One region of the Fictibacillus arsenicus genome, then DNA from elsewhere that is predicted to be linked to it. Evidence: riboswitches for the same ligand, from Rfam matches in the RefSeq annotation. Region 1 holds a riboswitch; each other region holds the start of a gene.

What was found. A riboswitch is a leader RNA that binds a small molecule or an ion and turns the genes downstream of it on or off. The one in region 1 is predicted to bind S-adenosylmethionine.
Region 2: it holds a riboswitch for S-adenosylmethionine, as region 1 does, so the genes downstream of both, ABE41_RS11400 (YezD family protein) here and ABE41_RS04555 (PLP-dependent aspartate aminotransferase family protein) in region 1, are expected to answer to the same signal.
Region 3: it holds a riboswitch for S-adenosylmethionine, as region 1 does, so the genes downstream of both, ABE41_RS15745 (methionine ABC transporter ATP-binding protein) here and ABE41_RS04555 (PLP-dependent aspartate aminotransferase family protein) in region 1, are expected to answer to the same signal.
Region 4: it holds a riboswitch for S-adenosylmethionine, as region 1 does, so the genes downstream of both, ABE41_RS11355 (bifunctional homocysteine S-methyltransferase/methylenetetrahydrofolate reductase) here and ABE41_RS04555 (PLP-dependent aspartate aminotransferase family protein) in region 1, are expected to answer to the same signal.

The regions. Positions count from the first base shown of each region.
Region 1 covers NZ_CP016761.1:845,021-853,353, forward strand. Annotated here, with positions in the region: gene ABE41_RS04510 (permease) at 1-35, opposite strand, end outside; gene ABE41_RS04515 (VanW family protein) at 241-1,068, shown strand; gene corA (magnesium/cobalt transporter CorA) at 1,280-2,233, shown strand; gene ABE41_RS04525 (general stress protein) at 2,299-2,730, shown strand; gene ABE41_RS04530 (phosphatase PAP2 family protein) at 2,836-3,459, shown strand; gene ABE41_RS04535 (hypothetical protein) at 3,542-4,063, shown strand; gene ABE41_RS04540 (hypothetical protein) at 4,150-4,380, shown strand; gene ABE41_RS04545 (nitroreductase family protein) at 4,468-5,115, shown strand; gene ABE41_RS04550 (hypothetical protein) at 5,360-6,466, shown strand; SAM riboswitch class I at 6,643-6,759, shown strand; gene ABE41_RS04555 (PLP-dependent aspartate aminotransferase family protein) at 6,949-8,333, shown strand, end outside.
Region 2 covers NZ_CP016761.1:2,212,267-2,217,103, forward strand. Annotated here, with positions in the region: gene ABE41_RS11380 (nitrite/sulfite reductase) at 1-826, opposite strand, end outside; gene cysC (adenylyl-sulfate kinase) at 841-1,440, opposite strand; gene sat (sulfate adenylyltransferase) at 1,406-2,602, opposite strand; gene ABE41_RS11395 (phosphoadenylyl-sulfate reductase) at 2,627-3,331, opposite strand; gene ABE41_RS11400 (YezD family protein) at 3,438-3,581, opposite strand; SAM riboswitch class I at 3,667-3,772, opposite strand; gene ABE41_RS11405 (sulfite exporter TauE/SafE family protein) at 3,988-4,837, shown strand, end outside.
Region 3 covers NZ_CP016761.1:3,071,074-3,079,406, forward strand. Annotated here, with positions in the region: gene ABE41_RS21470 (hypothetical protein) at 63-188, opposite strand; gene ABE41_RS15735 (MetQ/NlpA family ABC transporter substrate-binding protein) at 252-1,070, opposite strand; gene ABE41_RS15740 (methionine ABC transporter permease) at 1,096-1,764, opposite strand; gene ABE41_RS15745 (methionine ABC transporter ATP-binding protein) at 1,757-2,782, opposite strand; SAM riboswitch class I at 3,125-3,249, opposite strand; gene ABE41_RS15750 (PNPOx family protein) at 3,327-3,671, opposite strand; gene ABE41_RS15755 (anti-sigma-I factor RsgI family protein) at 3,799-4,920, opposite strand; gene sigI (RNA polymerase sigma-I factor) at 5,010-5,765, opposite strand; gene ABE41_RS15765 (thioredoxin family protein) at 6,219-6,560, opposite strand; gene ABE41_RS15770 (toprim domain-containing protein) at 7,171-7,518, opposite strand; partial or broken gene ABE41_RS15775 (KGG domain-containing protein) at 7,773-8,072, shown strand; gene ABE41_RS15780 (YusG family protein) at 8,263-8,333, opposite strand, start outside.
Region 4 covers NZ_CP016761.1:2,203,233-2,211,565, reverse strand. Annotated here, with positions in the region: gene ABE41_RS11380 (nitrite/sulfite reductase) at 1-102, shown strand, start outside; gene ABE41_RS11375 (DUF3906 family protein) at 117-338, shown strand; gene cobA (uroporphyrinogen-III C-methyltransferase) at 351-1,136, shown strand; gene ABE41_RS11365 (sirohydrochlorin chelatase) at 1,137-1,889, shown strand; gene ABE41_RS11360 (precorrin-2 dehydrogenase/sirohydrochlorin ferrochelatase family protein) at 1,905-2,519, shown strand; SAM riboswitch class I at 2,544-2,657, shown strand; gene ABE41_RS11355 (bifunctional homocysteine S-methyltransferase/methylenetetrahydrofolate reductase) at 2,720-4,570, shown strand; gene metH (methionine synthase) at 4,563-8,015, shown strand; partial or broken gene ABE41_RS11345 (IS1182 family transposase) at 8,136-8,333, shown strand, end outside.

The DNA of each region.
Region 1 (8,333 bases):
ACCGTATTCATCTGTAAAAATGTTTTGTCGAGCATCGAATATCCTCCAAACTCGTAACTTCTTTAACGTACAAAATATAAATTTAAAAAACAAGTTAATAATCAACTAAGCATATACACTATAACTCAAATATCAAAGGAAAATAAATGGTAAATGAAGAATTAGAATAAAATGGGAAAAGGGGACTGGTCCCCCTACAATTTATTTCCCACCACGAAATCGAGAAAAGGGTGTAACAGTATGAACCATTTTGAACTGCGACCGAAGCAAAGATCTTCATTTCGAATTTCACTAGGCAAAAAGTATTATACCTTTAAGAGATTTCTTGAATGGTATATAGATAAGAAAACGTACGCTAAAACCATAAAAAAAGAAAAACTGCCTTTTGTCAGTTTTTCACATCAAACCATTCTTCTTCGGAAGCTTAAGGATGTTGAAATGTGGTATCAGCATAATAAGGTAAAGAACCTTAAAATCGCGATACAGCGTTTAAATGGGATACTTATAAAACCAGGGGAAACTTTTTCGTATTGGAAAGGTATTGGTACGACAACGAAAGCAAAAGGGTATGTGGATGGAATGGTGCTTTTTTATGGAAAGTTCAAGAAAGGTACTGGGGGAGGACTCTGTCAGCTTTTTAATCTGATTTACTGGATGACTCTTCATACACCGTTATCCGTTACTGAACGTCATCGGCACAGTTATGATGTGTTTCCAGATTCTAAACGAACACAGCCGTTTGGAAGCGGAGCGACGTGTGCATATAATTACTTGGACCTGCAGATCACTAACCATACAGAAAATACCTATCAGCTCCATCTATATTTAACTGATACACATCTAGTGGGCGAATGGCGGTCAGAGCAGGAGCCTTTACAAAGCTACGAAGTGTATGAGAAAGAACATTGGATTACACCTGCATATTGGGGAGGCTTTCTGCGCCACAACATGATTCACCGAAAAGTGTTTAACCGTCAAAAACAGCAGATTGACGATGAATATGTAACAGAAAACCATGCCATCATGATGTATGAACCTTTACTTGAATCCAGTCAGAAAGAAGCATGAAAAAAACCTTAGCCGAATTCGAACAGGCTAAGGTTTTTTACTTAGCTTATAAATTCTTTAATCCGGTAGCTAGGTTTCAGCTCCTTAATTTCACTTTTCGTTTTAGCTCTTCTCTTGAAAATATCACCTTCCTGAATTATTGTAAATGAATGCTCAAAGATTATGACAAAAAGGGTAATGATAATAAAAAGAGATGAGAGAAGGGCTGCCTATGATTCGCACGTTAGCGGTAGTTGATCAAAAAGTAATAATAAATCCGCCTTTAGAGCGTTTAGATGAAATCCAGGCAGACTGGGTTTGGGTAGATTTTGACAGTCCGATAAAAAAAGAAACGAACCTGCTGCGATCGTTTTTTGATTTCCACCCGCTAGCTGTGGAAGACTGTGTAAATAACTTGCAGAGACCAAAAGTAGAGTTTTATGAAGAGCACTTGTTTTACGTCGTACATGCACTGGATGAAAAAACTCTGGAAGCTACAGAAGTAGATTTCTTTACAACAAAAAACATGGTGGTCACTTTTCATAAAACAGAAGTTCCTGAGATCGATTTTGTGTGGAACTATCTAAGAGGTTTAAAGTCTGTTCCGCCTGAACTTGGGAAAAATGAACTCATTCATAAATTAATGGACAAGCTTGTAGATATGTATTTTCCGATCATGCATAAACTTGAAGAGCGCGTTATTTCGATTGAAAGCAACGAGGATGATGAAGCACCTAAGCTGATCAACCAGATCTTTGATATTCGTGCTGATCTTCTTTCATTGCGGAAGACCGTGGTACCTATGCGGGAACTTCTTTATCGAATGCTGGAGTCAAAGCGCGTTGGCCTGGATGCAGATGAAAGGTCCTACTTTCATGATATCTATGATCACCTTCTGAGATTAACGGATATGATGACCTCTGCCCGTGAGATGACGTCTGATATTCGTGACAATTATATATCTCTTAACTCATACCGGATGAACAACATCATGAAAACATTAACGGTAATCACAACAATCTTCATGCCTTTAACCTTTATTGCAGGTCTCTATGGGATGAACTTTGTTAATATGCCAGAACTGAAATCTGAAAATGGGTACTTTTATGTGCTGGGGATTATGATTCTATTAGGAGTCATGATGTCATTATGGTTTAAGAAAAAAGGCTGGTTTGAACAGGATTAACTCACTGTTTAAAACCCTCTGAACAGGGGAACCTACTTGTAAAGAACCCGTTTGGAGGGAAACAGATGAAAAAAGATATTATCGGTACATATTCAAGAGAAGAAGAGGCAGTTGGGGCTATTAAAGCACTTGTTGAAAAAGGCTACAAGCCGTCTGAAATTTCGATCGTCGCTAAAGATGATGAAATCGTTGACAATGTGGCAGATGAAACACATGTGAATGAAGAAAAAGTGCTGGATGATGATATGGATAGTGCTACATATGGCACCATCGCAGGTTTCTTAACTGGCATCGGCGGGGGAATCGCCGTTCCTGGGCTGGGTGTTCCAGGAGTAGGACCGCTTCTTGCCGCAGGTCCTTTTGCAGCGATGTTTGATGACGGGGAAAACGATATGAAAGAAATTCTTTTGAAAATGGATGTGTCAGAAGAGGAAGCAGATCGTTATATGCAGGATTTAGAAGACGGAAAAATTATCGTGATGGTCGAACATAAATAATCGTTGAAACGAGGGTGCCTGAAAGGGTGCTCTTTTTTATTCGAATAAAATACAAGCTTAGGGAGAAAATAATCTCAAACTTTGACCTAAGCAGGGTGATGCTATATGTTACGTCGGAAAAAGAGAACAAGTTATACACTGCTTCCTTTATTGGGCCTTGTATTTACCGGTGGATTTTTTGCGTTTTTAACATTAATCAGAAATAAAGAGCCTTACCGTTCACTTGATAAAAGGTGGAGTCGTTCCATTTATGACTCGAATACCTTTTCGAATCCATTAATGGTGTTTTTTTCTCGAATGGGATCAGGATTTTTCACTGTACCTCTTGGCTTAATACTGTTCTTCAGCTATCAAAATACAGGGAATCGAGACAAAAGCAAATTAATTCTTTTTAATGTGATTGGTATAAGAATTTTGAATGCACTTTTTAAACAGCTGTTTAAAAGAAAGCCTCCGGAATGGGAAAGATTAATTAAAGCAAGCAAGTATGGCTACCCAAGTGCACATACAATGAATGCTGCAGGGTTTTACGGATTAGTGCTCTTTTTATCGGGAATGTGGAGAAACTTGTGGGCTCTTTTAGTATCATTCGTTTTTTTGATTATGATTGGAGTCAGCCGTGTGAAGCTGGGAATTCACTATATTCTCGATATGATTGCTGGACTGGCCGGCGGTTTGTTTTTAAACCTGCTAGGCATTAAAACATACAAATGGCTCTTCAGACGCTGATTTTTTTGCAGCGTCTTTTTGCTTGAAACTTTTTCCATTATAAAAACGTTATACAAAGTAGAGAGAAAAGGGGGAGATATTGATGGGGGCGATGTTAGATATTGTTTTTGCAATTATCATTTCCGCTGGTATCGGAATGTCCATTTATAATTTTTTTAAGAATATAAATGATAAAAAGAAATCAGAGCCGGTGTATGGATTATCATATAGCGGTGAATATACGCAAAAGAACTTTTGGACGAATAAGATTGTAATATTTGTGATTATTACACAAGGATTTGGTTTCTTAAAATTGTCTTTAACCGTAAACATAATGATGCTTTGTTTGATTGTAATTCTTACCCTTTTATACTTTACACAAATTTTGCGAGGTGCGATCGGTAAGAACGGCATTGTGTCAGCAAAACATTTTTATGAGTGGAGACAGGTTGATTCTGTTGAATGGATAACAGGTCTGCAAGCAGAAAATCCAGGATATCCTAGCTGGGGGCTGGTTCGCTTTCATACAGGCAGCCGTTACGTTGAGTTTATTATTAAGAAAAAGGCAGAAGAAGAAGTACGGTCATTTGTAGAAGAGAAAATGAACTTCGCAAAAGCGAACTAGTTCAAAGGATTTGTTTTTGTTGTAAAAGGTATTCTGTTTTTTCCCTCGAATAAGTTAAATGTAAAAGGGAAAAGGTGGTTTTAAATATGAAACCATGGATCAAAGCAGGGTTAATCACAGCTGGTGTAATCGTTCTTGTCAGCACATTTTTTATTGGTAACCAAGCAGAAAAAGCAGTGGTTCAGCAAGGCAGCTTTAATACGGATTCACTTTACATCGTCAGTGTTTTATTAGGAGCTTCTCTTATAGCTGTTGGTTTAAGGATTAAAGGTAATAATAAAAATAAAGCAATAACCCCAAAGAACAGTGCGAAATAAGCACTGTTTTTAACGTTTTTTGTAGGTCATTCCAATCTTTTGTATAATACGAGTAGTTAACTATTAATTGTGTCAGAGGAGACAAACATGAAATACGAAGATTTTAAAGAAATTGTACACGGCAGAAGAAGCGTCCGTAAGTTTACAGATGAAGGTGTTGCAGAGGAAGATCTATACGAAATCATGGATTGTGCCCGGTATGCACCCAGTGACACAAACTCGCAGACGTGGGAATTTATTGTGATCCGTAATAGAGATAAAGTGAAAAAGATTGAAGAAATGACTTGGGATGCCATTCATAAACTTGCGGCAAAAGCAGAAGAGAACGGAAAGACGAAGGAAGCGAAACTGCTGACACGTTCATTTGGTCCATATGCTACTGCATTCTCGGGAGCTCCCGTTTTAATCATTTGTTTAGCTACTCCGTATGAATCTAAATTCCGTGAAAAAATCTTTGATCCGATCGAGCTTGCAGAAGATGCCGTTTGGGAAGAAGAAGGCATCAAGAGCAGCTGTCTTGCTATCCAGAACTTAATGCTCGCAGCCCACGCGCGCGGTCTAGGATCATGTCCGATGACGGGTCCTGTTTTATTAGCACAGGAGGCCATCCGTGAATTTTTAGATATTCCTGCTCAAAAGCAGATCAATATGGTAATCTCACTCGGCCATCCCCAAGACCAGCCAAAAAAACTGGCTAGAAAAGCAGTTGAAGAGATAGTAACGTATGTAGATTAATATGAAACCGGCTATCTGGGTTAGTTATTGACCTGGAGCAGCCGTTTTTTTGTTTTATAAGGGAAATTGGAGCTCGTTCGCGAGTATTTATGCTCGCTGAACGAGCGCTTTTTGAGATTTATGAGCGCTATTCGGAATTTACGAGCGACATCTTCATCAGAAAAAAATGGAAAAAGGATTTTTTTCGACACTTAGCGAATATATGCAGGATAAAAGTATGATGAACAAAGAAAGAGGAACATCTATGAAAGAAACATTTGATTTAATAGACTTTGCGCTGCAAAAGAGCGGGCTTGAATCTCTTAAAGATACCACGCAAGTTCAATACTTAGGTGAAGGCGCATGGCATCAGGCATATCTTGTTCAGCTGCGTGTTGGAGAAGCAGTTGTTGTAAGGTTTCCAAAGGCGGAAGCTTACGGGAAGAAGGTAGAGTTTGACGAGGCGGCAGCATATGCAGAATACGCAGGAACAAAAGCCTATTACGAACTGGCAAACAGCGTGAAACCTGGTATCTGTCCGGAGTTTTTTCATTATCATGTTGAAAAAGATAAGACGTTTACCGTTGAATCATATGCTGGAAAAGCGATAAAACTTGAGAGCTTTACGTTCATGGAAGCATTTCAGGCTGGTGCAGAAATGGGTGAATTTTTCCGAAATATGGACACTGCCCAGCACAGTTTAAAGGGATTCGGATACTTGAAATGGAATGGTACAGCTGTTGAAGGACAGTTTCAGTCGAGTGTCACTGATTTTATGAAGGAAGAGAACGAAGAGTACTTAAGCGATTTTAAAGAGTTCATCCAAAACTATGATCAGCCGATTCTCCCATTTGCAACGACTCATTTAGAAGAATGCATGAATAACAGGGAGATTGATGAATCACACATTATACTTACAAACCAGGATACCTCTCCTGAAAATATATTGCTTCATGCAGATGGAAGGATAAGTCTTATCGACCCCGTTCCGCTCCTATACAGCGGAGATTCTTTAGCTGGTAACTTTATAAACAATTATCACACACTGTATCCTTCATTTTTTAATGCACCTCGTTATGCGAAGCATCAGTTTGACCGTTTTGAAGAAAAGCTGCAAACCATAGCTGACGGATTTATGGAAGGCTATTGTAATGGTGATGCTGCTGTAAGGAGACGGGTGAAACAAGAGGAATTTATTAAACTGACAAGCTTAACTGCTTTTCAGCAAAAAGTCTTGCATTCTGACATGACGTTAGAACAAAAAATTCGTTACGGCGAAAAAGCTGCAATCGCCAACAGAATTCCTGTACTTGTTAAAAGAATAGAAGAATTTCAATGGGAAGATGAAAAAAGCGGAACGAAGTTGGCATAACGCGCATAGCATAGGCATATTCTTAATTTGAAAACTGACAGTTGAACGATAAGCTTTTTGTACGACTTTTAAAAGTTTTCAAAAAACGGTTGACTTTTAAAAACCGAATGGACTATAATCCTATTCAAGAACAATACAAACATCAACACGTTAATGTGTTAAACATAATTTGATATCTCTTATCCAGAGAGGCGGAGGGACTAGGCCCGATGAAGCCCGGCAACCAACAAACCACATTCGGTTTGGAAAGGTGCCAATTCCTACAGATCATTTTTCGATCTGACAGATAAGAGGAGGCCAAAACCCTCTTCTTAGGAAGGGGGTTTTTCTTTTTTTCCTCTTCTAAACTTCACAACAACTTCATCTCAAATTTTTATTTTTCATTTTAAAAATTGAATATCGTTCAAGGGAAAAGTTATAACCTTTATCCCTAGTTTTCCTATACATTTTATCGATATAAAACACAAAAAGGAGAGATTTATATGACAAAATCATTTGATGGATACGACATTGACACATTGCTTTTACACGGAGGGCAAGCGCCTGATCCAACAACAGGCTCGCGGGCTGTACCAGTCTACCAAACAACGTCTTATGTTTTTTCGGATACGGACCACGCACAGAGCTTATTTGCTCTTGAAGAGCCAGGGAACATTTACAGCCGAATCGGTAATCCGACAGTTGACGTATTTGAAAAAAGAGTAGCCCTTCTTGAAGACGGAGTGGCCGCAGTGGCAACTTCTTCAGGTATGTCAGCGATCGCGCTAGCTATATTGAACATTGCAGAAGCGGGTGATGAGATCGTAGCTGCAACAAACCTTTATGGCGGCACTTACAATCTATTTTCTATTACTCTCCCGAAATACGGAATCAACGTAAAATTTGTTGATGCCGAAGATCCAGAGAATTTCAGAAAAGCCGTAACTCCGAACACTAAAGCGTTCTTTGCTGAAACAATCGGTAATCCCAGTTTGAACGTACTTGATATTGAAGCTGTTGCAGATATTGCACACGAAAACGGAGTGCCGCTTTTAATCGACAATACGTTCGCAACTCCATATGTCACAAAGCCATTAAGCTGGGGAGCAGATATTGTTATTCATTCAGCTACGAAATGGATTGGCGGACATGGTACAGCGATCGGCGGGGTGGTCGTTGATGGCGGACGCTTTAATTGGAACTCAGAAAAATTCCCAGGATTCACTGAACCGGATCGCAGTTATAACGGTTTGAGATATGCGGTTGATTTTGGAACACTCGCATTCGCTACGAAACTTCGGGTTCAGCTTTTACGAGATTTTGGTGCTTGTTTGAGCCCTCACAATGCATTCCTCCTTTTACAAGGATTAGAAACGCTGCACCTTCGTGTTGAAAAACATGCGAAAAACGCGCAGGAGATCGCAGAATATCTCGATAAGCATCCTGCAGTAGATTGGGTTTCATACCCTGGGCTTGAGGAACATCCAAGTCATGAGCTGGCTAAAAAATATTTAAGCAACGGTTTTGGTTCGATCGTGAACTTCGGAATAAAAGGCGGGCGTGATGCTGGGCGTAAAGTGATCAACAACATCTCATTATGGTCACATGTAGCGAACGTTGGTGATGCAAAATCTCTGATTATCCATCCAGCATCTACAACTCATCAGCAATTAAGTGATGAAGAGTTAAAAGCGACCGGAGTAACTGAGGAACTTATCCGTTTATCAATCGGTCTTGAATCAGTAAAAGACTTAACGAACGATCTGGACCGGGCGATTCAAGCAGCAACGGGGATCGGATCGAAAAAAACAGAGATTACGATCAATGATGAAGGTGTGATTCGCTGGGCATTGCAGTCCTCATTATACAGAGCAGTTGAAAACGGCCA
Region 2 (4,837 bases), 1.4 Mb from region 1:
AGTCTGCCATTAAAAATTTAAGTCGCGCGAGGTGGCGTTTATCCCTATAGCCGTAATCACGGAAAATGGTAGTAATCGCAATAGCCACTTCTTTTACCTGATGCGGTTCTATAAAGACATCAAGCGGCTGCGCTAAGAACGGCCTCGATGATAAACCACCGCCAATCTTAATATGAAAACCAGGAATCTCTTTATCATCAACTTCTTTATAAGCCGGAGTAAAAGCTACACAATTTATCTCCGCATGCGCACTGTTGTTCACATTAGAACTGATGGACATTTTATATTTTCTCGGCAGATTAGAAAAATCTTCATTGTGCTGAAAGAATTCATACACTTCTTTTACAATCTCTGATGTATCAAATAGTTCATGAGGATCTATCCCGGCAATCGGATTCCCCATAATATTTCTCGTAATATCACCGCATGCCCCTGCACTTGACAGCCCAACCTCTTCTAAACGTTTAAATATATCCGGGATTTGTTCAATGGTCAGCCAATGAAACTGAATAGCTTGTCGTGTCGTGATATCAAACACGCCTCTTCCATAATCTTTGCATATGTGAGCAAGAGCTTTTACTTGTTCGTAGCTTAAAATGCCAGATGGTACATTGACCCTCATCATGAAGTATCCATCTTCTTTCGGTCGCTGTAAGTACAGACCTGCCCACTTAAAATTGTCCCACTCTTCTTTCGGTATAGAGGCGAATCCTTTTTTTGAGTAATGAGGGATATCCTCAAATATTTTTAATCCGTCTTTTACGAGCTTCTTTTGTTCTGTTTTATTGAGCTTAGGATTATCAGCCCACGCTTTTTCATATGCCATATTATCAGTCCCTTTTATATGAGTTTTTTCTCTTGCAAATAAGTCAAAATTGCATCTACACTCTCAGATACATTCTTTTCATTTGTTTTAACAGTAAGAGCAGAAGACACCGGTTCCTCGTAGGGAGAATCGATTCCAGTGAAATCAGGAATCTCTCCTTTGCGAGCTTTGCTGTACAGTCCTTTCGGGTCCCGTTTTTCACATTCTTCGATCGGGCATGAAACAAAGATCTCGATAAATTCTTCTTCCGAAACGATCTCTTTTGCTTTTTCACGGTCTTGTAAAAATGGTGAGATGAATGCTGTCAGCACCACTGTGCCGTTATCAACAAAAAGCTTTGATACTTCAGAAATTCTGCGGATGTTCTCCGTTCTGTCTTCGTCAGAAAAAGATAAGTCCTTGTTCAATCCATTTCGGATGTTGTCACCATCCAGCACATAGTTACGGATGTTTCGCTTATATAACTCTTTAGCGAGTGCATTTGCAATGGTGGACTTTCCTGATCCGGACAATCCTGTAAACCAAAGGACAAAGCTTGAATGGTGGTTTTGCTTTCGCCGGTCTTCTTTTGTAATGGAACTATCGTGCCAGACGGTATTGTGCTGTGTGCTCATTTGTATCTCCTTTAAGTTGGTTTTCTTCATGTCGTCTTAATCCATTGATCAACACTTCAACGACTTCCTTCCGGCTGAATGTACTTGGAGGCAATTCCCCATTTCTTAGAAGTTCTCTTACTTTCGTTCCAGATAAAATCACATGATGTTCACTGGAATGCGGACACGTTTTAGAAGAAGCCATGGTCTCACATTTTGTGCAATAGAAGCTGTGTTCAAAGAAGAGTGTGGTGATACCGATCTCATCGGCGGTAAACTGTGAAAAGATCTCCTGAGCTTCATACGTCCCGTAATAACTGCCTACACCAGCATGATCACGGCCAACAATAAAATGTGTGCAGCCATAGTTCTTTCTCACAAGTGCGTGAAAAATGGCTTCGCGCGGTCCGGCATAGCGCATCGCTGCAGGAAATACAGCAAGGAATACACGGTCACTCGGATAATAGTTTTTAAGAAGTACGTGATAGCTTTCCATACGTACATCTGCAGGTATATCATCAGACTTCGTTTCGCCGACTAGCGGGTTTAGAAAGAGCCCATCAACCGTCTCGAGCGCTGTTTTTTGAATATATTCGTGCGCACGGTGCACTGGATTTCTCGTTTGAAAACCAACTACTGTTTTCCACCCTAAACTGCTAAACTTTTTTCTAGTTTCATTTGGATCTAGGTGGTAGTTCTTAAAAGATTTTTTTTCAGGCCGTTTAACGAGCGTGATGTCCCCGCCCACATAAACTGTCGGCCGCTCAAGCAGCTTATTTACGCCTGGATGTTCTATGTCAGAAGTTTTATAGACTTTCTCTGCTTCAATATGCTTATCTGGGAAATAGATATCACCAACCTGCAAGATCCCGTATGTCTCGCCATCACACACGAGCCGAACATCTTCTCCTGTACTAAGAGATTGTGCGGTTTCATGAGTCACTGGCAATGTAATCGGGAGACTCCAAACAGTTCCATCACTCAGCCTGATACGATCTACGACAGATTGATAGTCTGCTTGATTTAAAAACCCGGTTAATGGGCTGTATGCTCCGATGGCTATTAATTCAAGGTCACTAAGTGCTGTTGCATCAAGCTCAATTTCTTTTTGTATGTGCTTATACGGTGTATCCGGTCTAAAACGATTAATTAATGTTCCTCCGTGTGCATGTAAAGTTGCCATATTGTTTCTCTCCTCCTATTTTTCTTAGCCTTCATGAAGACCACATTCTAATTTCCCAGTTCCTGACCAACGGCCGGAACGGAGATCCTCTGGGTCAATAGCGGCTTTAGTGCAAGGTTTACAGCCGATACTTGGATACCCATTATCGTGAAGTGTGTTATAAGGCAGATTATGTTTATGGACGTATCGCCATATGTCTATCAACGTCCAGTGAATGAGCGGACAAATCTTAATACTGCGGAAACGCTCATCTTTGTTAATAAACTGCGTTTTTTTCCTCGTAGGTGACTGTTCACGGCGCAATCCTGAAAGCCAGGCTTTTACACCGTTGAGCTCTTCTTCTAAAGGAATTATTTTTCTAATGCTGCAGCACTGATTTGAATTTACCTTCCAAAGCTCTTTACCATGTTTAATTGCTTGTTCCTCAAGTGTTACAGCTGGTTTTTTAAGCTTAATTCTCAGCCACGGATACCTTTTCTTTGCAGCATTAATCACCTCATATGTTTCCTGAAAATGCAGCTGTGTATCTAAAAAAACTACTTGAGCATCTGGTTTGACTTGAGAAACAAGATCCACTAAAACACTTCCTTCGATTCCAAAGCTGCACGCATATACGAGATCGTCGTCATACATTTCATACGCCCATTTCAGGACATCTAATGCACCTTTCTCAAGGTTGTCACTATTAAACTCTTGAATGTTGTTATCCCATGTTTCATAGGTGAGCAATTTTTTACCTCCTTCATGAAAAACAAATAGACCAACAAAAAGCGGCTTTAACGTTTTAAGGGACATGCCCTTTACGTTAAAACCGCCTCTAGTTTTCTAGTCAGCGCTATTTAATTCGTACCTTCTCGTTTTTTTCGAGTTGAATCACTTTTCCATCTTGCACGATTAAAGTTACGGATCCAAATTTGATGTTGCTCAGCATTTTCTGAAGCTGAGGAAGAAAATCGTTTTCACTCTTTTCGTTCGCCACTCCACTGGCCTCCCTTTTTTACAAAATATCTCTAATAAAACAAAAAACCTTCCCATTTCGGAAAGATAGTGGAGGTAAACGTATTACCTTATCTTCCAAAATGTAAAAACATTCTGCTGGAGTTAGCACCTTACGAATCGCAGGTTGCCGGGTTTCATCGGGCCAGTTCCCTTCACCACTCTGGATAAGAGTTTAATTTTTAAAAATCATATCACATCTGAAACGGATATCAAGCCCTAATTTTTTTATTTCTTGTTTTTTCTGAAAAAATTAAACCTGCAGTTGACAATTTGTCTTCCTGGAACATATAGTAATAACTAAAATTTCATCCGAATTTGCTGATCGGAAAAACCGAAGGCTCTTAACATGACTTGTTAAGGGCCTTTTTATTTTGAGGAGGAATTTGATGAAAAAGTTAATAGTTCTAGCGCTTATTGGACTTATGGCACAGCTGATCGACGGCTCACTCGGAATGGCATATGGGGTTACTTCGACTTCCCTGCTCTTGGTAGCGGGGATTGCGCCCGCAGCAGCATCTGCCTCTGTCCACCTTGCTGAAGTTGTGACAACAGCAGCATCCGGAGTTTCCCATATTAAGTTTGGAAACGTTGATAAGCAGGTGGTTCTCCGCTTAATTCTGCCGGGTTCGATCGGTGCATTTTTAGGCGCTTGTTTTTTAAGCAGCCTTCCAGGAGATATTGTGAAACCATATGTTTCTCTATTTCTTATTATTCTTGGAATCTATATTTTGTTTCGTTTTCTCTATAAACTTGGAGAAAGAAAGACGGCACCCTCTGAAAACTCTTTTTCAAAAAAACAGCTAATGCCCCTTGGCTTACTTGCTGGATTTCTAGATGCGACAGGTGGTGGTGGATGGGGTCCTGTAACAACTCCTGTCCTTATGGCAAAAGATATGAAAACTAGAAAAGTTATAGGTTCCGTTGATACGAGTGAATTTGCTGTAGCCGTTTCAGCTTCTGCTGGATTCTTTATTGCTCTTGGATGGGAGCAAGTTGAATGGCTCTGGGTTGGTGCCCTCATGGCAGGCGGTATCGTTGCAGCTCCGATTGCTGCATGGCTCGTCCGAATAATTCCCTCACACATTTTAGGGGTCTTAGTTGGTGGGCTGATTATCGTAACTAATGTTAGGACTCTGTTTTTGACCATTGGTTTGTCATCTCATGTTATGTTTGCCATTTATTTTGTTCTTGCGGCATTTTGGGCTGTAGGTATCATCTATACAGTAAAAAGCTTTC
Region 3 (8,333 bases), 1.8 Mb from region 1:
TTTTAGTAAACAGGATTAGTATGGGTTTTTTTTGTGGGTGATATGTAAGGAGAAAGGATTCTTTAAAGAAATACACCATCATATAAAAAGTCTGCATAATTACATAAAAAATGACTATCATCACATAAAAATGACTTACTATCACATAAAAATACGTCCTCATCACATATTTTTTCAATTCCATCCATTTATTGTCCACCTTAAATTAAACATAAAGGGTGCCTCATCAAGTGGAGACACCCTTCATTCATTTATTCAGTTACAGGCACTACTGCACCTTCGTATTTCTTTTCAATGAAATCTTGAATTTCTTTCGAACGCAATACTTCAACTAGAGCTTTAACAGATTTCTTATCTTTATCTCCTTCTCGTACTGCAATAATGTTTACGAATGGAGAATCTGAGCCTTCAATTGCGATAGCGTCTTTTTGCGGATTTAGACCTGCATCAATCGCATAGTTCGTGTTGATCAGTACTGCATCCCCTTCACCGTTTTTATATGCTTTTGGCAGCATTCCTGCATCAACATCTGCTTTGAACTTTAATTTCTTTGGATTTTCTACAATATCTTTAACTTGCGCTTCAGTACCAGCGCCTTCTTTAACTTTGATTAGACCTTCTTTTTCTAAAAGACCAAGCATACGCCCGTGGTCAGCTACAGAGTTAGACATGATGATCGTAGCACCTTGTGGCAATTCATCTAGAGACTTGTATTTTTTAGAATAAACTCCGATAGGCTCAATGTGGATGCCGCCTGCGTTTTCAAATTTATAACCGTGGTCTTTCATTTGTGATTCTAAATAAGGAACGTGCTGGAAGTAGTTTGCTCCGATTTCTTTTTCATCCAGAGATTTGTTTGGAAGTACATAATCCTGGAACGTTTTGATCTCGAGCTCTACACCTTTTTCTTTTAGAAGTGGTTTTGCTTCTTCAAGAATTTCAGCATGAGGTACGTTTGATGCCCCGACAATCAGCTTTTCGTCGCTGATGCCACCTTCTGTTTTATTGCCGCAAGCTGCTAGTGCTGCACCAACTACAGCAAGCAAAATAATAGAAAATACTTTTTTCATGTGATTTCCTCCTTGTTGTATGTGCTTATCTTTTATCTAAAGCTGTTGTGAATTGATCTCCTATCCATTGAATAACAAATACGATGACCAAGATCAGAACAGTTGAAACTAAAGTTACTTCTGCATTATCCCGCTGGTAGCCTTCCATATAAGCAAGGTTTCCAAGTCCTCCTGCTCCAACTACACCAGCCATTGCTGTGTAGCTTACAAGAGCAATCGCAGTAACGGTAATACCAGAAATAAGTGCTGGGGTGCTTTCGGGAATAAGTACTTTGAAAATAATTTGAGTGTTTGTTGCACCCATTGATTTCGCTGCTTCAATTACTCCTTTATTAATTTCTCTCAAAGCAATCTCAACCATACGCGCGTAAAATGGAGCTGCTCCGACAATCAAAGCTGGCAGTGCTGCTTCTGCTCCAAGCATTGTCCCTACAATAAAGCGCGTAAAAGGAATCAGCAAAATAATTAATATAATAAACGGAATAGAACGGAACACGTTAACAATAATGGCAATGATGCTATTTAAGAATTTGTTTTCCCACAGGTTGCCTGGAGCGGTTAAATATAAGGCAAGCCCCAAAGCGAGACCTAAAATGAATGTTACAAAAACGGAAATAGCCGACATATATAAAGTTTCTTTCGTTGCTTCTAAAACAACATCCCACTGAACGTTCGGGAACCAAGTACTAAGCATTATGAATCACCTCAACTTCTACCTGAACACTATTTAAAAATTCCATAGCGTTAGAAAGTGCCGCTTCAGAACCTTTTATTTGGATAAATAATGTACCGTATGGACCATTTTGAGTTTGAGTAATTTTACCTTGCAGGATATTAACATCCACTTCAAAGTTTCGGATCAGCTCTGTAATTAAAGGCTGCCCGGCACTGCCTCCTACAAAAGTAAGCTGAACAATTCTGCCTTCAGGAAACTCCTCTATAAATTGCTTTATGGTATCCACTGTTTCTTCTGGTTCTGTAACTTGTTTTACAAAATCCTTTGTAATGGATTCTTTAGGGTTTTTAAAGACGCTCAGTACATCGCCTTCTTCTACCACTTTTCCTTTTTCCATTACTGCAACTCGGTGACAGATTTTTCGTATGACGTGCATTTCATGTGTGATCAACACGATAGTTAGACCTAGCTTCTGGTTGATTTCTACTAGAAGATCTAAAATACTGTCGGTTGTTTTTGGATCAAGTGCTGAAGTGGCTTCATCACATAATAAAACTTTCGGTTCGTTGGCAAGTGCTCTCGCAATACCAACCCGCTGTTTTTGGCCCCCGCTCAGCTGTGAAGGATATGAACCGCCTCTGCCTTCTAGTCCGACAAGATCAATCAGCTCGTCAACACGCTGCTTGATTTTCTCTTTCGGATATCCAGCGATTTCTAACGGGAAAGCAATGTTCTCTCTAACGGTTCTCGACCATAAAAGGTTGAAGTGCTGGAATATCATACTTATTTCCTGTCTAGCTTCTCTAAGTTTTTTAGAAGATAGCTCAGACATATTTTTTCCGCCGATCGTAACCGTACCGCTTGTCGGTCTTTCCAGCATGTTAAGAATTCGGATAAGTGTACTTTTCCCTGCTCCGCTGTATCCAATAATGCCGTAAATTTCACCTTGTTTTATGTTTAAATCTACCGAATCAACAGCCTTCACTTCACCATCTTTGGTTTGAAAGACTTTACGGACTGAATGTAAATTAATCAATAGAACTAACCTCATTTCCATCTGTAATACTTTAAATTGCAATTAGAAGCTGTTGATTTCCGCTCCAGGATGCTCGCTTTCCGCGGGGCGTGCGGTGAGCTTCCTCTGCGCTTTGCGCCGTTAGGAGTCTTAATAAAACCTGTGTGCTCCTGCGTCTACAAGCAACTCCTAACGAAGTGAGTTTCCTCGTCGCATGCCTTGCGAGGAAGAATACTCAAGTAGCTGGCACGCTAATCCCGCTGGAGTCTCGCACCTTGCAATCCAATCAACAAACCATTCAAATAAAAAAATGCCCTCTGCTTCAATATGAGCAGAAAGGCATATAATATTCTATGCGCGTTCTCCTCATCTCCCAAGACAATTGAATGCCTTGCAGGAATTGGCACCTTTCTAGTCAGTATGGATTACATACAGCTAGCGGTTGCCGGGTTTCATAGGGCCAGTCCCTCCACCTCTCGTGATAAGTTAAAGCGTTGCGTTATTAAGTTAAAACGATGCATTTTTGAATCACTGAGATGAATAATATCACCGCTGTCGATTCGTGTCAAACATTTTTAACACTTTTAATCAAGACGCCTGCAGATATTTGTTCCCAATGAGAGCTTAAATAGAATATGGCTTCCCATTTCAGCCGCTGTCTTAACGTCCCGTGAAACTCGATCATCTCTTGGCGAAGGAGTGTTGTAAGCTTCATTTTCCCATCTAGCATCATAGATAGATACTTTGGATTTCCTCTGAAAACAACGATACGATTACGTTCTCCTTCTCTGTAATCAATCCTCAAGGTAGTTTCATCATTGAGACTAAATCTAGGTTTAACCGGAATGTTATACAATGGCAAGTATGGACTTTTTCCAATCTGTCTTTCAAAAAAGGTGACATCCAGCATATAAAATCCCCCCGAATTGGTTGTTATTTCACCTTTTCGAGAGGAACGGAGTGTTTACCTTTATAAAGCGTTCGACAGTCAGTAAAAATCGTTTTTGTAATTACGACAGTATTAACCATATTTAGTGCTAATGTTTGTTACGATGTTTGTCGCGATCTTGCTTATTGCGGTCCTGTTTATTGCGGTCCTGTTTATTGCGGTCCTGCTGATTTTTCTTGTGATGATTATTCGCGTTTCGGTTTTGATGTTCATTATTCTTTTGTTTATTGCTGTTAAACGCACGATTTTGATGCTTGTTATCGCTATTATTTAACTTTCTTTCTTTAGGCTTCACCAATTTTTCTTGTTTCTTGTTATGGTGATTATCTTGATTGTGATGCTTTTCTCTGTGCTTTTTAACTTCTTTTGGTTGGCTAACTGCTTTTTTAGGGACTGCTATTTTTATGTCATTCTTTCGTTCATGGGCTTCGGTGTTAATTTTCCTTGGGTGCGGTAAGCTTTGTATGTCATTAGAGGATAAAGTATTTACTTTTAGCTCTTGAAAGTTAACCTCTTTTATCTTCTCTTCTGTTAAAGTCTTGCCGTTTATGTTTGCAGTTTGAAATGCTTTATATTTTCCTGAAGACACTCCAAGCTGCTTTGCTTTTTCACGAGTGTCAGGATTAGACTCTGAAACAGTGATACGGACAGGGTATTTTACAACAGTCTTCTTCACGATTGAATTTACTGCTTCATCTAGAGCTGCTTCAGTCTTATCATTGCCTTCTTCACTGGAAATGGTTGTGATGAGCATAGAATGGTCTGATTCCATATAACCTTCTTCTTCATATGCCTTAATAAGCTGATCAGCAAAGTCTTCAAATGAAAATTGATTTTCAACGTTCAGATCATATTTATCTATGATTTTTTTTGCCTCGTCATTAAATGCATCAATTTGGATAACCTGCATTTCCTCATCTACGCCCACTTCTAAGCTTGGATTAATATCAAAGCTTACATAAGCCGCTGCCGCTGACTCGCTTCCAATCGGGATCAAACCTGATAGAAGAACAACAGCAAGTATCGCTGCTACAGATGGCACCACAAAAAGACTTCTTTTCCTTTCCGAAAAATAAGAAGCCTGATATTCTCTGCCCACTGATGGATTTTTGCCTGCTGGTACTCTTACCGTTACAAATGTTCCATCTTTCATAAGCAAAGTCGCTTTTCTGTTGTTAACCTCTATTACAATGCCGCTGCCGCTTTTCAATTGTATCCCTCCCGCAAGTTGCAGGATCAGTAGTAATTACAGGCAAGAGGAAGTAATCCCCCTTACCATGCAATCATATATACCTCACCTTAAGGCTGAATGTATGATTTCAGCGCTTGGAAATCGCCTAAATATATTAATGATACCGCTATTATATACTTTCGATTTCTCTCTATGGTTTTACGACTACAGGATACCATATTTAATAAATCTTTTATCGGCAATTGCTTTTTTTCCTTTAAAAATGCGGCAAGTTCTTCATTTTCTGCTAAAAGGCGAGCAATTTCTTTGGCATTTTCACGTGCATCAACGTGTTTTGGACAATGTTTGCTTAAAACTTTAAAGTTTAGTCCGAATGTTTTTAAAAGCTTTTGATACTCTTCTATTTCATAAACACGGTTTTCTACTTGAATCTGATCTTCAAAATGATCCATAGCTGCCTTTTGTTCAGCATAGCTTTCTTCTAAACGGCCTTCTTCATCTTCTTCATCCGGCTGGAGAAAAATCAATCTGTTTTGACGAACTTCTTTACGGATATAGTCAATGACACGGCGTCTGATTACCATATCTGCAAAGGATAAAAAGCGGCTGCCTTGTCCTTCTTGATATTGATCTATCGCTTCATTAAAGGCAAAAAGACCTACACTAAACTCATCCATTGTTCGATCTATATATTGACTGCACACTTTTGATGTAACTTTTTTAATGAATGGTTGGTAATCACCAATTAGTTCATTTCTTAATTTTTCATCGTTTCTTTCCTGGATCGTTAATACTTTATCTTCTATGCTTGTCATTTTGTTCTTTGCTATAGGAAATACTGCATTTAAATTTAAAGATGTCATGATTATCAATCACCCCTGCTAAAAAAATTACTTGTTTTATTCGATCTTCGTTTGTTTTTGTTTTCATAAAATCATTCTTATTTACCACTAATCGTTCGGGAGCAAACATGTAACAAGCTCTCCTATTCATTTATACCACGACTTTTGACATTTGTAGGATACAGTTCTATAACAATATTACAGCCCTCGTAACAATTGTGACTTTCTTGTTAAAAAACTGAATAGACGAAAATAACTGATAATTAACTCTCTAACTGAGAAACCCCTTATTCCGACAAGGTCTGACTAATTTTTGCATTTAAAAAAACACACTATCTAATGTTACAGATAAGTGTGCAGAAGACATTAATTTACCATATTTTTCTTAAGGAAAAACCCCCTAAAAAATCATTTTTCAAAAGAATTAGGAGGACTTTAATGAAATATGGGGCTTTTCCCACATTTTATTACAAATTATTTTTCCTTATTTAAGAAATCTATCATCGTTTGATAAATATTTCCTGCCGATTGAAGGGCATAGATCTTTTTCACTGCCATCCCTCTCGATAGCACCATTAGACAAGGGACACTCGTAATTCCATATTGATCTGCAAGTTCGGGCATCTCATTAATATTGCATACTCCAGTCTGCATATTGTTTCCTCTTTGAGCTCGAACTGTTTCTATTGCTACTTCCATCATTTTTTTTCCCATCTTACATGTACCACATAATGGTGTTTCCAAGTAGAGAAAGAAAGGCTTATGTATGGATTGTTCGATAACATGTTCCCAATTCGTTCTTGTGATTTCTTTCATATATTACTCCGTTATTTATCTGAAGGCAGATTAAGCAGCCTGTCATATTCATCAGAAGGCTGTTTTTTCCATCAGTTATTTATGATTTTTATTTTGATCTCTTGTATAAGAATATCACGAATTATTATATGATGGTTAACTGCTTTATTTTTATTGTCTTTTTCAAGAATGATTTCACCTTTTTAGCATCGCTGATCCAGTAAATAGAGGCTGTTTTCCAAAAGATTGTTGTTTCCTCGTCATTCAGTGAATCCTCTACATTGACAAGTTGATAGGAGTGTAAGATGCGAGACTCCTGCGGGAGTAACGGGACAGGTGAGACACAGCAGGTGCAAAACGACAAGGTAGCTCACCGCACGCCCCGCGGAAAGCGAGTATCTGAAACGGAAATCAACCTCTTTCAAGAGTAACAATGATTGCGAAAACAGCCTAAATAAACAAGAAAACCTCTTTTCCCTTCATCAGAAAGCACCGATGAAACGCAGGGGAAAAAGAGGATTTCTTACGACCCATTGAAACAAGCCTCCCATTCTTCTCATTTATCCAAATTTCTTTTTGGGAGCAGTTAACATGCAAAGGTATATTTAATTCATGTGAAGCTACCATTATTTCATCCTAAACAGTTTTTATGAATATTAAAGTGAGCACCTACTAATACTTTTGCCAAGTACATAAGAGGTGTCGTCGCAACTTCTCTGTACATCTTATTAATATATAAATGCTCTGCATTCGGGAGCTCCCGCTGAAGCTGTTTTCGTAGCTTATGACCTGCTTCATCAGCATCCACAAGGATATAAACATCTCTATCTTCGATTGCTAATGCAAGCTCTTCTAATTTATCCAAACCTAATGTGCCATTCGTACAAATAATTTCAACCGGTTCATTTAAGATTGCGGAAAGCTTTTCTTTATCGGATTTCCCTTCGACAATGATTACTTTATTCATGCTTCCATTCATTACTCATCTCTCCTATACATTGAAGAACTATTAAATGAATGCATCGCTTAAATATATATATTTGCTTTATATTATTAAAATCCTGCAAGAGATGTTCTTTATTACTATTCCCCTTTTTACTATATTACTACCCCAAATTTAAAGCAGTAAGCTAATCGGCCTAATTGCCTTCAATCGCGTTTTAATCTCTTCAATAAAGGTTATTCAAGGAATACATCCAGAAATTTAATACGTTCAAAAGGAGGAGATTACCAATGGCTTTGACTGAAAAAATGACGAGGGAAGAAGCAGGGCGACTTGGAGGAAAAAAGACTTCGAAATCTCATGGCAAGGAATTTTTCCAGCAGATCGGAAAAAAAGGGGGAACAACTACTGCGGAATCTCACCAAGCAACCTTTTACCAGGAGATCGGCAGAAAAGGCGGGAAATCAACGTCCCTTTCACATAACAAAGATTTTTATCAAAAAATCGGCCAAAAAGGCGGACAAGCCACCTCAAAAACCCATGACAAGAGCTTTTATCAAAACATCGGTGCTAAAGGCGGAAGTGTAAGCCGGTAAATGTCTACTAATGATATGAATATGTGGGCTTTTTGAATTAATTTGAAAATTGGTAATGATAATTTGACGACTTTCTTTAATAATTTGACGAATTATCCAATTAATTTCACCTAATGGCTAACTAATTTCACCAATCCATTTTCTATAAAAAAGAGGATGATTATCATATCATCCTCTTCGTCTGCTAGCACCAGCCTTTATCGCACTCGTCTACATATTTTGTTGGGTTAGGTATTTCAGCTGGTTTTTCACGTT
Region 4 (8,333 bases), 1.4 Mb from region 1:
CCGCTAGAAACTTTTTTCGATTATATCAACAGGGTGGGTCTTGAACCTCTTCAAATAGAGCTAGATCAAATCTCAGAGCAATTAGAAGAAAAAGTTTCGTAAAAGGAGGTCTTCCTATGTATTTATATCGGTTTGAAGTGAGCTTAAAATCAGAAGTTATTCCTGTTGTAATAGCCGCTTCAACAGATGAACAGGCATTTCAGCTAGTAGATGTTGAACTTGAAAAGTATTTTTTAAAACAGCCAGATGTTGAGGAGATTTCACTCTACGAAAAGAAAAAAATCCGCAGTGGCAATGGATTTGTACTATATGAAAGGGAAACCATACTAAATCCTTAAGGAGTGATGATGATGGGAAAAGTTTATCTTGTCGGAGCCGGCCCAGGTGATCCAGGGTTAATTACTGTAAAAGGCTTGCGCTGCATACAGGAAGCAGACGTGATTTTATATGACCGATTAGTGAATAAGGAACTTTTAGCTCATGCAAAACCAGAGTGTGATCTTATCTATTGCGGCAAACTGCCAAACTACCATTCCATGAAACAAGAAACAATCAACAGCTTTTTAGTAAAGCACGCTCAAAAAGGCAAAACAGTAACCCGTCTTAAAGGCGGCGATCCATTCGTCTTCGGAAGAGGCGGAGAGGAAGCAGAAACACTTTCAAAAAGCCGTATAGAATTTGAAGTAGTACCTGGCATCACATCAGGAATTGCAGCACCTGCATATGCTGGTATTCCAGTCACACATCGAAACATCTCTTCAAGTTACGCGATTGTTACTGGTCACAGGAAAAAGGGTGAAGAAGAAGAGTTGAAATGGGACAGTTTAGCAAAAGGAATTGATACATTAGCGATCTACATGGGTGTAGGTAACCTTCCCTATATCTGTGAACAGCTGACAAAACACGGGAAAAACAAAGACACTCCGGTGGCACTAGTCCAATGGGGATCGTTAGAAAATCAGAGAACCGTAACAGGAACATTAGAAACCATTGAAGATATTGTATTGCGTGAAAGAATTGAAAATCCGAGCATGATCGTTGTTGGAGAAGTGGTGCGACTCCGTGACGAACTTAAGTGGTTTGAACAGCTGCATGAAGAACCTATAAAACTTGCAGCCATCAGTGAGGCGTTTTAGATGAATGCTTTGCTTTTTGTCTGTCATGGTACTCGGCTGCAAAAAGGCCGGATCGAAGCAGAAGAATTCGTAAAGCAATGCATGGCTTCAGTTGATGTTCCAATCAAAGAGGTCTGTTTTTTAGAACTTGCTGCACCGTCCATCCCGCAAGGTTTTATAACATGCATACAAAAAGGTGCTACGAGCATCTATGTTGTTCCTGTGTTTTTATTGACGGCTAATCATGTAAAGATAGACATTCCAAAAGAACTGCGACAATTGCAAATCCAATATCCTCAAATTGAAGTTAAGTATGGCCGCGCATTCGGCGTACACGAAGCCACTTCTCATTTATTGTGGGAAAAAATCACAAAACGAGTTTCTAGTGTAAGTAAGAACTCACACCTTTTATTGGTTGGAAGAGGAAGCAGAGATCGAGATGTAAAGCGGGATTTAGAGAAAATTGCATTTAATCTTCAGCAACATTATGGCATACCTAGTATTCAAGCCTGTTTTCTAACCGGTTCATCTCCAAGTTTTGAAGAAGTATTATGGAACAGTAAACAAACATACGATCAAGTAATTGTTGTTCCTTATCTCTTGTTTTCAGGTCTATTAATAAATGGAATGAAGCTTACAATAAAACGATATGTGGAACATTCACAACAAGAAATAATCCTATGCGAGACGCTTGGCTTTCATCCTATATTAAAAGAGGTATTACTGACTCGGATAAATGAGACACTTCAAACAAAAGAATTTGCAATATTTTAAAAAGTGAGGTATATTATGTACCCTATACACGTAGACCTATCCGGTAAAGAAGTTGTTGTAGCAGGAGGCGGTCCTGTTGCTTACCGAAAAATAAGAGATCTGCTGAAAGAAAAAGCAATAATAACTGTCATTAGTATTGATGCAGTTAAAGAGATTCAGGAATTACATGAACAAAGTAAACTCACTTGGATTTCTAGAGAGGTTAAGAGTAACGATTTCGAGAAAGCCTTTCTTATTGTCGCAGCGACTAATTTAAACGAAGTGAATGCTGAGATTGCTAATAAAGTGAATGAGAACCAGCTTATTAATGTAGCAGACCAGACACAATTAGGCAATTTTATCATTCCAAGCGTTGTCAGAAGAGGTAAACTAGTACTCTCAGTTTCAACCTCTGGGGCTAGTCCCAGCTTGTCTATCTTAATAAAAAAAGAACTTCAGCAAATGTACAGTAAAGACTATGAATCTTATTTGGAGTTTTTGTTTGAATGCAGAACAATCATTAAGAATGAAATTCCGAAAATAAAAAGGAAAGCTTTATTGACGGAACTCACAGATCCTGTCTTTTTACACGATGTGAACAAACGTTACGGATATAAAAAGACATTGTTGAACAAAAAGTTCGTAACCTAGTTAAGTAACCATAATTGAATAAAACCCTTATCAAGAGAGGTTGAGGGAGCGGCCCTATGAAACCTCAGCAACCAGCAGCGTAAAGCTGAAAAGGTGCTAATTCCTGCGAGTCCACATAATGACTTGTAAAGATAAGAAGACCAAACGCTGAAAAAAGTCTTCTTTCTAGAAGGCTTTTTATTTTATATAAGGAGGCTGACATGAGCTTAGTAACTGATTTAAAACATAACAAAATTTTAATCGGCGACGGTGCTATGGGTACGCTTCTGTATTCATACGGCTCGGATTTTTGTTACGAAGAATTAAATCTTTCGCAACCGGAACAAATCTATAATATTCACCGGGCTTATCTAAATGCTGGCGCTGACATCATTCAAACAAATACGTATGCAGCCAACTATTCAAAGCTAGAACGTTATGGCCTCCAAGATCAGGTAAAAGAAATCAACAAAGCAGCTGTTCAAATTGCGAGAAGAGCTGCCAAAAACGAATATGTTGTAGGAACCATTGGCGGAATCCGCGGCATTAAACCAAACAGTATTTCGCTTGATGAAATTAAACGCAGTTTTCGTGAACAGCTCTATTGTTTACTCATGGAAAACGTAGACGGTATACAGCTGGAAACGTATTACGATCTGCAAGAACTCGAAACCGTATTAGAAATTGCTAGAAAAGAAACGTCTCTTCCAATGATTGCTCAAGTTTCCCTTCAGGAAATAGGTTTTCTGCAAGACCGAACCCCAATTTCAGAAGCTCTGTTGCGTCTTGAGGAAATCGGTGCGGATGTAGTGGGATTAAATTGCCGGTTAGGTCCTTATCACATGCTGAAGACACTTGAGGAAGTACCGATTCCTAAAAAAGCATTTATATCTGCGTTTCCGAATGCCTCACTGCCTTCATATTCAGATGGAAAGTTCCAATATGAGAGTGATGCTGAGTATTTTAAAGAATGTGCTCATCTGTTCAGAGAGCAAGGTGTCAGTGTTCTAGGAGGCTGCTGCGGTACAACACCTGAACACATACGTGCTTTTTCGAATGAACTTAAGAACCTGCAGCCTGTAAAAGAAAAAGAAGTAAAACAAAGACAAAGAGATATTGTAATTCAGTCTGCTTCAAAGTCTATGTATGTTCCGCTTTGTGAAGAAGTAAAGAAGAAACAATCCATCATTGTTGAATTGGACCCGCCTCGCAAGCTTGATACGTCTGGATTTATGGAGGGTGCGAAGGCTTTAAAAGAAGCGGGAATCGATGCTCTGACACTGGCTGATAATTCTCTTGCATCTCCACGAATATGCAACTCAGCATTAGGATCGATTGTTCAGTCAGAATTAAATCTTCGGCCGCTCGTTCATATTACGTGCCGCGACCGGAATTTAATCGGACTTCAATCACACTTAATGGGTCTTCATACACAAGGAATACGTGAAATATTAGCTGTAACTGGAGATCCAGCAAGTGTCGGTGATTTTCCTGGTGCATCATCTGTTTATGATGTCACTTCATTCGAACTGATCAAACTCATTAAGCAGTTTAATCAAGGATTATCATTATCAGGAAAAGAACTAGGAGAAAAAACTTCTTTTAGTGTAGGAGCAGCTTTTAATCCAAATATCAGGTTAATTGATAAAGCTGTTGAACGTTTAGAAAAGAAGATTGAATACGGTGCAGACTATTTTATAAGTCAGCCTATTTTTTCAGAGGAAAAGCTAATTGAAACCTATGAAGCCACCAAACACATTGATAAACCGATCTATATAGGAATAATGCCATTAACGAGTTCGCAAAATGCTGAATTTCTTCATCATGAAGTGCCAGGGATAAAATTATCTGACTCTGTACGTGAACAAATGGGGAAATTTAAAGAAAGTCCTAAACAAGCAAGCGTTGAAGGCTTAAATATAGCAAAGTCACTTTTGGATACAGCTATGGATCTTTTTAATGGTATTTATCTCATCACTCCATTTATGCGTTATGAACTAACTGTTGAGTTAGCCAAATATGCACGAATGAATCATCCATCCCTGTTAGCAAGGAGGTCGCAAAATGCCTAAGACATCAATAGAAGGTCAGCTGAAAAAGAGAATATTAATTATGGATGGCGCAATGGGGACGATGCTTCAAGAAGCAAAGCTCACAGCAGAAGATTTTGGCGGCGAGGAATATGACGGGTGTAATGAATATTTAAATGTAACAGCACCAGATGTTATTGAATCCATTCACTTAACGTATCTGCAAGCTGGCGCAGATATCATTGAAACGAATACCTTTGGGGGAACTAATCTTGTTTTAGACGAGTATGATCTTGGCGTACGAGCTTATGAGATTAATAAGTTAGGAGCGGAAATTGCGAGAAAAGCAGCTGATGCAGTTTCTTCCGAAAAATGGCCGCGTTTTGTTGCGGGATCTATGGGGCCAACAACGAAAACATTAAGCGTTACTGGCGGTACGACATTTGATGCGTTAAAGGAAGCTTATGCAGAACAAGCAAGAGGACTGATCGACGGCGGTGCAGATCTGCTCCTATTAGAAACAAGTCAAGATATGCTTAATGTAAAAGCAGGTTTTTTAGGAATCAAACAAGCGATTGAGCAAACTGGAAAAAGAATTCCCCTCATGGTATCAGGAACCATCGAACCGATGGGAACAACATTAGCTGGTCAATCGATTGAAGCGTTTTATATTTCATTAAAACACATGAATCCGTTAGCAGTTGGCTTAAACTGTGCAACTGGACCTGAATTTATGCAAGACCATATCCGCTCACTTTCAGATCTATCAACATCTGCAGTCAGCTGTTACCCGAATGCAGGGCTGCCGGATGAAGAAGGAAATTATCATGAGACTCCCGAAAGTTTAGCAGCTAAATTGTCGGGATTTGCAGAAAAAGGTTGGCTTAATATTGTTGGAGGCTGCTGCGGAACAACGCCTAAACATATAGAAGCATTAGCAAAAGTAATGAAGAATTATTCACCACGATCGATTCAAACGAATGAAACGCATATGGTCTCAGGAATTGAACCTTTCATTTATGATGACCCAACTTTAAGGCCGATCATGGTCGGTGAGCGTACGAATGTCATTGGCTCAAGAAAGTTTAAGAGGCTTATTGCAGAGAAGAAGTTTGAGGAAGCCGCTGAAATCGCAAGGGCTCAAGTAAAAGGCGGTGCACATGTACTGGATGTATGCTTAGCAGATCCAGACAGAGATGAACGAAATGACATGGAAGAGTTCATGAAAGAAGCAGTTAAGAAGGTAAAGATTCCTTTCGTAATCGACTCAACTGATGAAGATGTTATTGAGCTAGCTTTAAAATATTCACAAGGTAAAGCTATCATTAATTCTATTAACCTTGAAGACGGAGAAGAACGATTTGAAAAAGTGATTCCGCTTCTGCATAAGTATGGAGCCGCAGTTGTAGTAGGAACCATCGATGAAAAAGGAATGGGTGTTTCAGCAGAACGAAAGCTTGAAATTGCAACAAAGTCGTATCAGCTTTTGGTGGAAAAATATAAAGTCTCACCTTCGGATATCATATTTGACCCCCTCGTTTTTCCTGTAGGAACTGGTGACGAACAGTATATCGGTTCAGCAAATGCAACGGTTGATGGAATCCGGCTGATTAAAGAGAGTTTTCCTCAATGTCTCACGATTCTCGGTGTGAGCAACGTGTCATTTGGACTTCCACCTGTGGGTCGGGAAGTATTAAATGCCGTATATCTCTACCACTGCACACAAGCGGGACTAGATTATGCGATTGTAAACACAGAGAAACTAGAACGATTTGCTTTTATTTCTAAAGACGAGATCGATATGGCGGAAAACCTGTTATTTAAAACAACTGATGAGGCATTGGCAATCTTTACTGAATTTTATCGAGGGAAAAAGAAAGAAACGAAATCGAAGCTACCTGACATGACGTTAGAAGAGCGGCTGCAATACTACATTTTAGAAGGAACTAAGGAAGGGTTAATTCCCGATTTAGAATTGGCATTAAAGCAATACTCTGCACCTCTAAAAATTATAAACGGACCGCTCATGGATGGCATGAAAGAAGTAGGAAGATTATTTAACGAAAATCAGCTTATCGTTGCTGAAGTTCTTCAAAGTGCAGAAGTAATGAAAGCGTCCGTAGCATTTTTAGAACCATACATGGAGAGTAACGATAATTCATCATCTAAAGGAAAGGTATTGCTCGCAACCGTCAAAGGTGATGTTCATGATATTGGGAAAAACCTGGTAGACATTATATTAAGCAACAACGGATTCCAAGTTATAGATTTAGGCATTAAAATCGCCCCGCTTGAATTGATTGAGGCTGTAAAGAAGAACAAACCTGATATTATCGGGTTGTCAGGTTTGTTGGTAAAATCAGCTCAACAAATGGTTTTAACTGCTAATGACATGCGTGAAGCGAGTATTTCCACACCGATTTTAGTTGGAGGCGCCGCTTTATCCAGAAAATTTACCGATACGAAAATCTCTAAGGAATATGATGGGATGGTTCTGTACGCAAAAGATGCAATGGAAGGCTTATCACTTGCAAATCAACTTCAAACTCCTGAGGATCATGAAAAGCTCGCGGCTGATTTTAGTGAAAGAAAGAGAACGATAGTATTAGATTCTGGACGATCCGATGGAGGTACTGCAACTGCAACGGCTGTTAAATTAAGATCAAGCGTATCACAAAAAGCACCGGTTTTTATACCAAGTGACACAAAAAGGCATATTTTAAGAAACTATTCCTTGTCTCACATTCAGCCATATATTAATTTACAGATGCTTTTAGGTCATCACCTTGGCGTTAAAGGAAAGATATCACGATTGCTTGAGGAAAAAGACGAGAAGACACTTCATATCAAGTCAATCGTTGATACGTTGTTAACTGAGGCAAAAGAAAAAGACTTAATAAATCCTTCTGCGATGTATCAGTTCTTTCCAGCACAATCTGATGGAGACAGTGTTTTGATTTACGATCCTGTAGATCATCAAACAATTATTGAGAAATTTGATTTTCCAAGACAGTCCAAAGAGCCACATCTCTGTATAGCAGATTACCTTAAGTCAATAGATAGCGGGGAAATGGATTATGTTGGCTTGTTTTCTGTAACTGCGGGTACAGGCATAAGAGAGCTTGCTGCTGACATGAAAGAGCAGGGACGTTTTTTAGAGAGTCACGCTCTTCAAGCATTGGCACTTGAAACTGCTGAAGGTTTCGCAGAGCTCGTTCATCAGCAAATGCGTGACCGCTGGGGATTTCCTGATTCCGTTGATTTTACAATGAGAGAGCGGTTTTCAGCACGCTATCAGGGGCAGCGGTTTTCATTTGGCTATCCTGCATGCCCAGAACTTGAAGATCAGGAAAAGTTATTCAAACTGATTCAACCGGAAGATATCGGCATACAGTTAACAGATGGCTGTATGATGGAACCCGAAGCCTCCGTATCTGCTATAGTATTTGCGCACCCAGAAGCCAGATATTTCAACGTGTTAAGTTAAAAGGTATAAAAAGAAAAAGCACCTTCACAGGGTGCTTTCAGCTTGTAGACAAAGTCAGATGTCTACAAGCTTTTTTTATTGTAGAATTAAATTAGATAATGTTTGAGGGGAGAAATTTACATGTTATCTAAGCATTCTACTGAAGGACGTCACCAAGTTACTCTAGCAGCTCTTGACGAGCTTGTACCTCAGGATCATTTGGTACGAAAAATTGATCAAGTCATGGATTTTGACTTTATTTATGATGCCGTAAAACATACATATTCTTTGGATAATGGCAGACCGAGCGTGGACCCTGTTGTTTTAGTCAAAATGGTG